Azotobacter salinestris: one gene and its partner. The protein of the gene in region 1 interacts with the protein of each later gene in a pairwise test. Links are inferred from orthologs where the notes say so. Each region holds a gene or a part of one and is shown on either strand. Other genes may lie near its edges.

Region 1 (5,953 bases):
TCCGGGCGACGGCATCGGCCCGGAAATCATGGCCGAAGCGGTCAAGGTCCTGCAGCTGGCCAACGAGAAGTACCAGCTGGGCTTCGTGCTGAGCTACGACGAGCTGGGTGGCGCTGCCGTCGACAAGTACGGTGTGCCGCTGGCCGACGAAACCCTGGAGCGTGCCCGTGCCGCCGATGCCATCCTGCTCGGCGCCGTCGGCGGTCCGAAGTGGGACACCATCGATCCGGCCATCCGTCCTGAGCGCGGCCTGCTGAAAATCCGCTCGCAGCTGGGCCTGTTCGGCAACCTGCGCCCGGCGCTGCTCTACCCGCAGTTGGCCGAGGCTTCCACCCTCAAGCCGGAAGTGGTCGCCGGCTTGGACATCCTCATCGTCCGCGAGCTGACCGGCGGCATCTACTTCGGCCAGCCGCGCGAAACCAAGGTGTTGGAGAGCGGCGAGCGCATGGCCTACGACACCCTGCCGTACAGCGAGAGCGAGATCCGGCGCATCGCCAGGGTCGGTTTCGACATGGCCCGCGTGCGCAACCGGAAACTGTGCTCGGTGGACAAGGCCAACGTGCTGGCCTCCAGCCAGCTGTGGCGCGCGGTGGTCGAGGAGGTTGCCAAGGACTACCCGGATGTCGAGCTGTCGCACATGTACGTCGACAACGCCGCCATGCAGCTGGTGCGTGCGCCCAAGCAGTTCGACGTGATCGTCACCGACAACATGTTCGGCGACATCCTGTCGGACGAAGCCTCCATGCTCACCGGCTCGATCGGCATGTTGCCGTCGGCCTCGCTGGATGCCAACAACAAGGGCATGTACGAGCCGTGCCACGGCAGTGCGCCGGACATCGCCGGCAAGGGTATCGCCAACCCGCTGGCCACCATCCTCTCGGTGTCGATGATGCTGCGGTACAGCTTCGGCCAGACCGAGGCGGTCAATGCCATCGAGCAGGCGGTCAGCAACGTGCTGGACCAGGGGCTGCGTACCGGCGACATCTGGTCGGAAGGCTGCCGGAAGGTCGGTACGACCGAGATGGGCGATGCGGTAGTCGCGGCGCTCGCCAAGTTGTAAGCTTTCGGCTCGCCTTTATGCGGGCCACTTCTATACAGGTGCAGTTGCAATGAAACGTGTAGGTCTGATCGGTTGGCGCGGCATGGTCGGTTCCGTGCTCATGCAGCGAATGCTGGAAGAGCGGGACTTCGACCTGATCGAGCCGGTGTTCTTCACCACCTCCAGCGTGGGCGGCCAAGGGCCGGCGATCGGCAAGGAAACCGCGCCGCTGAAGGATGCCTACAGCATCGAGGAGCTGAAGAGTCTCGATGCGATCATCACCTGCCAGGGCGGCGACTACACCAGCGAAGTCTTCCCCAAGCTGCGCGAGGCCGGCTGGCAGGGCTACTGGATCGACGCGGCCTCCAGCCTGCGCATGGCCGACGATGCAGTCATCGTGCTGGATCCGGTCAACCGTCGGGTGATTGACCAGTCGCTGGATGCCGGCGTCAAGAACTACATCGGCGGCAACTGTACCGTCAGCCTGATGCTGATGGCCTTGGGCGGTCTCTACGAGGCCGGCCTGGTCGAGTGGATGAGCGCCATGACCTATCAGGCCGCTTCCGGAGCCGGCGCGCAGAACATGCGTGAACTGATCCGTCAGATGGGGACCATCAATGCGGCGGTGGCCAACGAACTGGCCGATCCGGCCAGCGCCATCCTCGAGATCGACCGCAAGGTCGCCGAAGTTCAGCGCAGCGCCGAGTTTCCGGTGGATCACTTCGGTGTGCCGCTGGCCGGCAGCCTCATCCCCTACATCGACAAGGAGCTGCCCAACGGCCAGAGCCGTGAGGAGTGGAAAGGGCAGGCCGAGACCAACAAGATTCTCGGTCGCATCAAGAACCCGATCCCGGTCGACGGCATCTGCGTGCGGGTCGGCGCGATGCGCTGCCATAGCCAGGCGCTGACCATCAAGCTGAACAAGGACGTGCCGATCGCCGACATCGAGGGGCTGATCAGCCAGCACAATCCCTGGGTGAGGCTGGTGCCGAACCATCGCGAAGCCAGCATGCAGGAGCTGAGCCCGGCGGCGATCACCGGTACCCTGACGGTTCCCGTCGGGCGCCTGCGCAAGCTCAACATGGGCTCGCAGTACCTGGGGGCCTTCACTGTCGGCGACCAGTTGCTGTGGGGCGCGGCCGAGCCGCTGCGGCGCATGCTGCGTATCCTGCTGGAGCGTTGACGGCTTTCCGATCTTCGGGGCAGACGAAAAGCGCCGCGGCAATACCGCGGCGCTTTTCGTTATGCCCCCCTTTGTGGCGAGTCGCCGTCTGCCTGCTCTTGATCTACGCCTAGAGTGCGCTTCCGTTTCAGGAGAGTCCTTATGAGTTCAGTCATCGATATCGCCGTAGTCGGTGCCACGGGCACCGTCGGCACAGCGCTCGTCGAAATTCTCGAAGAGCGCGGCTTCCCGGTCGGCCAACTGCACCTGCTGGCCAGTGCGGCTTCCGCAGGCAAGTCGGTATCCTTCAGGGAGCGGAATCTGCGGGTCGGGAATGTCGAAGCCTTCGATTTCGGCCGGGTGCGCCTGGTCTTCTTCGCTGCCGGCGAGGCCGTGACCCGGCAATATGCGTCACAGGCCCGGGCCGCCGGCTGTGCGCTGATCGACCTGAGCGGTGGCCTGCCGCTGCGGCAGGCGCCTCGGGTGGTGGCAGAGATCAATCCCCATGTGCTGCAGGGGCTCGAGGCTCCTTGGCAGTTGAGCAGTCCGGCCTCCCCGGCGGTCGCTATGGTGCTGGCGCTGGCACCGTTGCGCCCGCTTGTACAGTGGCGGCATCTGGGGGTGACGGCCTGTCTGCCGGTGTCCAGCCTTGGTCGCGCGGGAGTGGCGGAGTTGGCCAGACAGACCACTGAATTGCTCAATGGGCGTCCGCTCGAGCCACGCCTCTTCGACCGGCAGATCGCTTTCAATCTGCTGGGCAGGGTCGGCGAGACCGATGCGGCAGGGCATGCCAGACTGGAGAGACGTTTGGTCGAGGAGCTGAGGCAGGTTCTGGAGGTGCCGGAGCTGAAGGTTGCCGTCACCTGCGTGATGGCGCCGGTATTCTTCGGTGACAGCCTGAGCCTTGCCGTTCAGGCGTCGCAGGCGATCGACCTGCCTGCCGTGCAGGCTGCTCTGCAGCAGGCACCGGGCCTTGAACTGATCGAGCCGGACGATTGTCCGACGGTGATCGGAGATGCGGTCGGACAGGATGTTGCCTATGTCGGTCGAGTGCGCACTGGAGTGGATGACGCATGCGAACTCAATTTGTGGATTACGTCAGATAACGTGCGGAAAGGCTCCGCACTTAATGCCGTGCAACTGGCCGAGTTATTGATAAAACAGGGTCTCTAAAAGATACTGACCCGCATTCGAAGACCTATTACTGCGTGGCACAACTGATGTAGCCGGCGTGCGGCCGGGCGCAATCAAGGTGCGCGGGGTATCAAGTATCAGGCTCCTTTCTCTGCTCGGGAAATCACTCAAGGGAAGCGTTATGGTTCGGGTTCGCAAACTGGCACTGGCAATCGCGGCGGCCTCGGCGCTGTCTTCGGGCGTAGCCCATGCATTGGGCCTTGGAGAGGTGACCCTGCGTTCTGCGCTGAATCAGCCCCTGGTTGCCGAAATCGAACTGCTGGAGGCGCGTGATATTGATTCAGAGGAAGTCATCCCGACCCTTGCCTCTCCCGAAGAGTTCAATAAGGCGGGTGTCGATCGTCAATATTTTCTGAGCGATCTGAAGTTCACGCCAATAATCAGACCCAATGGCAAGAGTGTCATTCGGGTGACCTCCACCAAGCCGGTGCGCGAACCCTATCTGAATTTCCTGGTGGAGGTTCTCTGGCCCAGCGGTCGGCTGTTGCGTGAATACACGCTGTTGCTCGATCCGCCGCTGTATTCATCGCAGACGGCCATGTCCGCCGCGCAGAAGCCCTTGACGGAGCAGCAGGCCGGTGTCGTCTCGCGTGCTCCGGCAGCCGCTACAGTACCTCCGGCCAAGGCCACCCGGCCGGCTTCTCCCAACCCGGAGGCTGCCGGCACGCCGGCCAAGGAGTACAGGACCGCCACTAACGATACGTTGTGGAAGGTCGCCGAGCGTGTGAAGACCTCGGGCACCATTCATCAGACCATGCTGGCAATCCAGGATCTGAATCCGCAGGCCTTTCTCGATGGCAACATCAACCGGCTGGTGAGCGGACAGGTATTGCGCCTGCCTGATGAACAGCAGATTCGTCGTCGTTCCCCAAGCCAGGCGCTGACCGAGGTTGCCGAGCAGAACGCAGCCTGGCGCGAGCGTCGCTCCCGTCCGTCCGTCGCCTCGGCTCGACAGTTGGATGCGACTCGCCGCACCGAGGCTGGTGCCGCGCCGGCGCGCGTGGAGACTGGCGACAGCTTGCGTCTGGTCGCTGCCGACAGCGGCAAGGCAGCTGCCGGCAGCGACCAAGGGGCAGATGGCAAGGCTGCTGCCGACAAGCTGGCACTGGCCAAGGAGAATCTCGATGCGACCCAGCGCGAGAATGTCGAGCTGAAGAGCCGCATGGATGATCTGCAGAGCCAGTTGGACAAGTTGCAGCGCCTGATAGCACTGAAGGATGAGCAGTTGGCCAAGCTGCAGGCGAATCTGGCTCAGCCGAGCAAGACTGGCGAAGCCGCTGCCGAGGCTGCTGTCAGTGCGTCCGCAATGCAGGGCGAGCCTGCTGCTGTTGTCGCACCGGCATCCAGGGAGCCCAGCCAGCCGGAAGCCGCGAGTGTCACCGCTCCTGCCCTGAAGCCGGCTGGATCCTCCAGCGAGGGCGCGTCCATTCCGGCAGAGCCGGTAGACTCCGTACCTGTCCAGCCCGAAACCGCCTCGACGGCTCCCGCCCAGACGGCGGCCGTCGTCGCATCCTCCATGCCGCCGGCAGCCGAATCGCTCGCCAATAAGCCGGCAGTGCAGTCTGTCCCGCTGCAGCCTGCACCGGCCAGGCCGGCGGCTCCGCAACCGCCGCGGCCGGCTGTCGTACCGGAGCCGATGGGCCTGGTCGACTCTATCCTGAGCAGTCCGCTGTTGCTCCCGTCGCTGGGGGGAAGTGCCGCGGCAGCGCTGCTGCTTGGCTTGCTGGTTGCTCGTCGGCGCGCCGCGAAGAAAACGGATCTCCAGGATGAGGATGACGAGGTGGCCATGGTCGATACCCGGCTGGATACCGGCTTGTCGCGGGCGCCCATCGAGCCCACTCTGCTGGATGAGATCCCCGGGGGGCGGGATCGGGATGTGCTGAGTGACGCCGAGGAGCATATTGCCTACGGCCGCTTCAGAGAGGCCGCCGAGTTGCTGGAGGCTGCCTGCGTCGCGGAGCCCAAGCGCAGCGACCTGCGCCTGAGGCTGATGGAGGTGCATGCCGAGCTTGGTGATCGTGAAGGTTTCACCCGTCAGGAAAAGGTGCTGCGCGAAATCACTGGCACCCAATCCCAAGTCGATCACCTAAGGATGAAGTACCCGGCCATGGCCGGTTTCGCCACCGCAGCCTTGTCAGGCGCAGCCCTGGCTGCCGGGCTGGAGGCGCTCGAGGAGAAGAAAGGCTTGCCCTCGGTAACGGAAGAGGCCGAGCCGAGTCCCCCCGTCTTTGCTGCCGATATCAATCTAAGCCTGGGTGATCTGGAAGCCGAATTGGAAAGGGATCTTCAGGGCTCCACCCAGAGCAATGCCGCCTTGAGCCTGGATGATCTGACGCTGGACGAAGCGTTACAGCCGCCTCTGCCGGCGGAGGAGCCTTTGGCCGAGGACTTCTCGTTCGATCTGGAGTTCTCCAGTGAGGCTACAGGCTTCGACCGGGAGGGCGATCTGAACCTGAAAGGGCTCGCCTTGGAGCTGGATATGCCGGACGGACCGGCCTCGGTTGGGGGCGAGGATCCTCTCTGCCTGGATCTGGGCAGTCTTGAGGCTCCCATCGCAG
Region 2 (4,218 bases), 1.7 Mb from region 1 along the record:
AGGGTGACCACGTCGAAGTTGCCGATCTGGGTCACGCCGCGCGGCACGTCGAGGATCACCCCGTCGACCGGGACGCTCGGCTCGTTGGGCATGAAGGTCGAGTTGACGGCCCGCTCCTCGGTGGGGAACAGGCGGTCGCCGATGCGCACTTCCTGGGTCGAGCGGCTGAGCAGCAGGGTGGCGATGTCGCCTTCCTCGGCGACCACCTCGCCGGTGCCGATGTCGTCGGCGTTGATGCCGAGCACTTCCCTGGTTTCCGGATCGATGTAGGTCTTGCCCTGGCGGAAGATGCCGTAGGCCGCCTCGCCGGCGGCAAAGTCGCCGCGTGCGTAGACCCGGTCGCCGGCGCCGCTGACCACCCGCTCGGCATTGCCGGCAACCACGTAGGGCGCGCCCTGGAACTGCACGGCGTCGTCGATGATGCGGTTGCTGAGCAGGAAGCTGTTGATCTTCTCCAGCGGAATGGTCGGGATGGCCTGGACCATCGGCGTGCGGCGGATCTGCGGCGACAGCTTGATGGTGCCGCGGCTGGCGCCACGGTTGAGCATCAGGCGCGGCTGGCCGTCGATGTAGACCAGGCTCAGCACGTCGCCCGGGTAGATCAGGTGGGGGTTCTCGATCTGCGGGTTGACGTGCCAGAGCTGCGGCCACTGCCAGGGCGCGCGAAGGAACTTGCCGGAGATATCCCACAGGGTGTCGCCCTGGACGACCGTGTAGCTCTGCGGATGACCCTCGCGGAGCTGCACCTCGGCCTGCGCCAGAGTGCTGCCGGCAGCCAGCAGCAGCAGGGCGAGTAGTGATTTCCTCATGCGGTGAATCCCTTTATGATGTGCCTTCGCGTGAAACGTCGAGCGCCGCCGGATTTCCTTTCGGGATCGCGGCGTAAAGCCGTTTTTTCAATGCTGCTCAGCATCTTAGCAGCAGCCGTTTCGATCAATTCCCAAGTGCATCACAAACGCATATGGCGATACTGAACATCCTCGAATTCCCCGACCCGCGCCTGCGCACCGTCGCCAAGCCCATCGAGGCGGTGGACGACGACCTGCGCCGGCTGATCGACGACATGTTCGAGACCATGTACGCCGCGCCCGGCATCGGCCTGGCGGCGACCCAGGTGAACGTGCACAAGCGCCTGGTGGTGATGGATCTGTCCGAGGACAAGAGCGAGCCGTGGGTGTTCATCAACCCGGAGTTCGAGTCGCTCACCGAGGAACTGGAGCCCTACCAGGAAGGCTGCCTGTCGGTACCCGGCTTCTACGAGAACGTCGATCGCCCGCAGAAGGTCCGCGTCCGCGCCCTGGACCGCGACGGCCAGCCCTTCGAGCTGATCGCCGAAGGGCTGCTGGCGGTGTGCATCCAGCACGAATGCGATCATCTGAACGGCAAGCTGTTCGTCGACTACCTTTCGACACTCAAGCGTGATCGCATTCGCAAGAAGCTGGAGAAGCAACACCGCCAGCACGGCTGAGGCCGCCCTTGCGAAGGCTTGCCGTGGCAAGCCTTTTTCTTTTTCGAGCGAGAGACCATGACCCAGCCTTTGCGCCTCGTCTTCGCCGGCACCCCCGAATTCGCCGCCGAGCACCTCCAGGCCCTGCTGACCGCCGGCCAGCGGCCGATCGCCGTCTACACCCAGCCGGACCGCCCCGCCGGACGCGGGCAGAAGCTGATGCCCAGCCCGGTGAAGCAGCTCGCCCTGCAGCATGCCATTCCCGTCCTGCAGCCTGCGAGCCTGCGCGATCCCGCCGCCCAGGCGGAACTGGCGGCGCTCGAACCCGACCTGCTGCTGGTGGTCGCCTACGGGCTGATCCTGCCGCAGGCGGTGCTGGACATCCCGCGTCTCGGCTGCGTCAACAGCCATGCCTCGCTGCTGCCGCGCTGGCGCGGCGCGGCGCCGATCCAGCGGGCGATCGAGGCCGGCGACCGCGAGTCCGGGGTCACCGTGATGCGCATGGAAGCCGGCCTGGACACCGGGCCGATGCTGCTCAAGGTCGCCACGCCGATCCGCCCCGACGAGACCGGCGGCAGCCTGCACGACCGCCTGGCCGGGCTGGGCGCGCAGGCCCTGGTCGAGGCCGTCGGCGCTCTGGCCGCCGGCGGACTCGCCGGCGAAGTGCAGGACGACGCCCTGGCCACCTACGCGCACAAGCTGAACAAGGATGAGGCGCGGCTCGACTGGAACCGCCCGGCGGACGAGCTGGAGCGGCGGATCCGCGCCTTCGATCCCTGGCCGGTCTGCCACAGCAGTCTGAACGGCACGCCGCTGAAGGTGTTCGGCGCGGCCGTCGAACAGGGCAGGGGGGCGCCGGGAACCATCCTCGCCGCCAGCCGCGACGGCCTGACCGTGGCCTGCGGCAGCGGCGCCCTGCGCCTGACCCGCCTGCAGTTGCCGGGCGGCAGGCCGCTGGCCTTCGCCGAGCTGTACAACAGCCGCCGCGAGCAGTTCGCCGTCGGCCAGGTGCTGGGGGCATGAGCCTGAATCCGCGTCTGGCCGCCGCCCGCGCCCTTGCCGCCGTGCTCGCCGGCAAGGCCTCGCTCGCCGCCCTGCCGGCACAGCTGGAGCAGGTCGAGCCACGCGACCGCGCACTGGCCCAGGAGCTGGCCTTCGGCACCGCCCGCTGGCAGCCGCGCCTGGCGCTGCTCGCCGAAAAGCTGCTGCGCAAGCCGTTCAAGGCCGCCGACCGGGATATCGAGGCGCTGCTGCTGATCGGCCTTTACCAGCTGCTGCACACCCGCATCCCCGCCCATGCGGCGATCGGCGAAACCGTGGCCTGTGCCGAACAACTGAGAAAGCCCTGGGCCAAGGCCCTGCTGAACGCCGTGCTGCGCCGTGTGCAGCGCGAAGGCGAGGCGCTGCTCGGCGCGCTGGAGAACGATCCGGTGGCGCGCACCGCCCATCCGCGCTGGCTGCAGCAGGCCCTGGCGAAGCACTGGCCGGAGCACTGGGAAGCCATCTGCGCCGCCAACAACGAGCACCCGCCGCTGACCCTGCGGGTCAACCGCCGGCTGACCTCGCGCGATATCTACCTCGCCGAGCTGGAGGCCGCCGGCATCCCGGCCAGCGCCTGCCGCTTCAGCCGCGACGGCATCCTGCTCGGCGAGCCGCGCGACGTGCGCAGCCTGCCGGGCTTCGCCGAGGGCCGCATCAGCGTGCAGGACGAGGCCGCCCAGCTGGCCGCCTACCTGCTCGAACTGATGCCCGGCCAGCGCGTGCTGGATGCCTGCTGCGCGCCCGGCGGCAAGACCTGCCACCTGCTGGAGACCGAGCCGCGGCTGGCCGAGCTGGTCGCTCTCGATGCGGAGGAGAAGCGTCTGGCGCGGGTCCGCGAAAACCTCGACCGGCTGGGCCTCGAGGCCCGGCTGATCGCCGCCGATGCACGGGCCACCGACGCCTGGTGGGACGGTCGCCGCTTCCAGCGCATCCTGCTCGATGCGCCCTGTTCCGCCACTGGGGTGATCCGCCGCCATCCGGACATCAAGCTGACCCGCCAGGCCAGCGACATCCCCGCGCTCGCCGTCCTGCAAGGCGAGTTGCTGGACGCCCTGTGGCCGACTCTCGAGGTCGGCGGCATCCTGCTCTATGCCACCTGCTCGATCCTGCCGGCGGAGAACAGCGACACCATCGCCGCCTTTCTCGCCCGCACGCCCGGCGCCCGCGAACTGGACATCGCCTCCAGCTTCGTCGGCGTCAAACCGGGCCTGGCACAGCGCCACGGCCGCCAGCTGCTGCCGCAGCCGCACGGCCATGACGGCTTCTACTACGCCAAGTTGATCAAGATCGCCGCCGGTCCGCGCGGCTGAGGAAAGAGTCGATGAAGATCATCATTCTCGGCGCCGGCCAGGTCGGCGGCACCCTGGCCGAGCACCTGGCCAGCGAGGCCAACGACATCACCGTGGTGGACACCGACAGCGACCGCCTGCGCGATCTCGGCGACCGCCTGGACATCCGCACCATCCTCGGCAAGGGCTCCTTCCCCACCGTGCTGCGCCAGGCCGGTGCGGACGACGCCGACATGCTGGTGGCGGTGACCAACAGCGACGAAACCAACATGGTCGCCTGCCAGGTCGCCTACACCCTGTTCCACACCCCGACGCGGATCGCCCGGGTGCGCGAATCGGCCTACCTGACCCGCGCCGGGCTGTTCAGCAACGAGGCGATTCCGGTGGACGTGCTGATCAGCCCGGAGCAGGTGGTGACCAACCACATCAAGCGCCTGATCG

What was found.
Region 2: the proteins of GCU53_RS20340 (region 1) and def interact in binary tests that used the Escherichia coli proteins (3 or more experiments, as listed by UniProt). The link is inferred for Azotobacter salinestris from one-to-one orthologs.

Annotation. Positions count from the first base shown.
Region 1 is NZ_CP045302.1:4,326,124-4,332,076, forward strand. What follows is about bases 1,426-4,368. They hold GCU53_RS20340 (aspartate-semialdehyde dehydrogenase), read left to right. Parts: upstream 1,426-2,363; coding sequence 2,364-3,374; downstream 3,375-4,368. Other genes in these bases: asd (aspartate-semialdehyde dehydrogenase), read left to right, coding at 1,426-2,222; GCU53_RS20345 (motility hub landmark protein FimV), read left to right, coding at 3,517-4,368. Also shown: leuB (3-isopropylmalate dehydrogenase), read left to right, coding at 1-1,060; more of asd, read left to right, coding at 1,110-1,425; more of GCU53_RS20345, read left to right, coding at 4,369-5,953.
Region 2 is NZ_CP045302.1:2,670,742-2,674,959, forward strand. The notes cover bases 1-2,714. They hold def (peptide deformylase), read left to right. Parts: upstream 1-961; coding sequence 962-1,468; downstream 1,469-2,714. Other genes in these bases: GCU53_RS12560 (LysM peptidoglycan-binding domain-containing protein), read right to left, coding at 1-809; fmt (methionyl-tRNA formyltransferase), read left to right, coding at 1,526-2,470; rsmB (16S rRNA (cytosine(967)-C(5))-methyltransferase RsmB), read left to right, coding at 2,473-2,714. Also shown: more of rsmB, read left to right, coding at 2,715-3,798; Trk system potassium transporter TrkA, read left to right, coding at 3,810-4,218. UniProt on the Escherichia coli protein: Removes the formyl group from the N-terminal Met of newly synthesized proteins. Requires at least a dipeptide for an efficient rate of reaction. N-terminal L-methionine is a prerequisite for activity but the enzyme has broad specificity at other positions.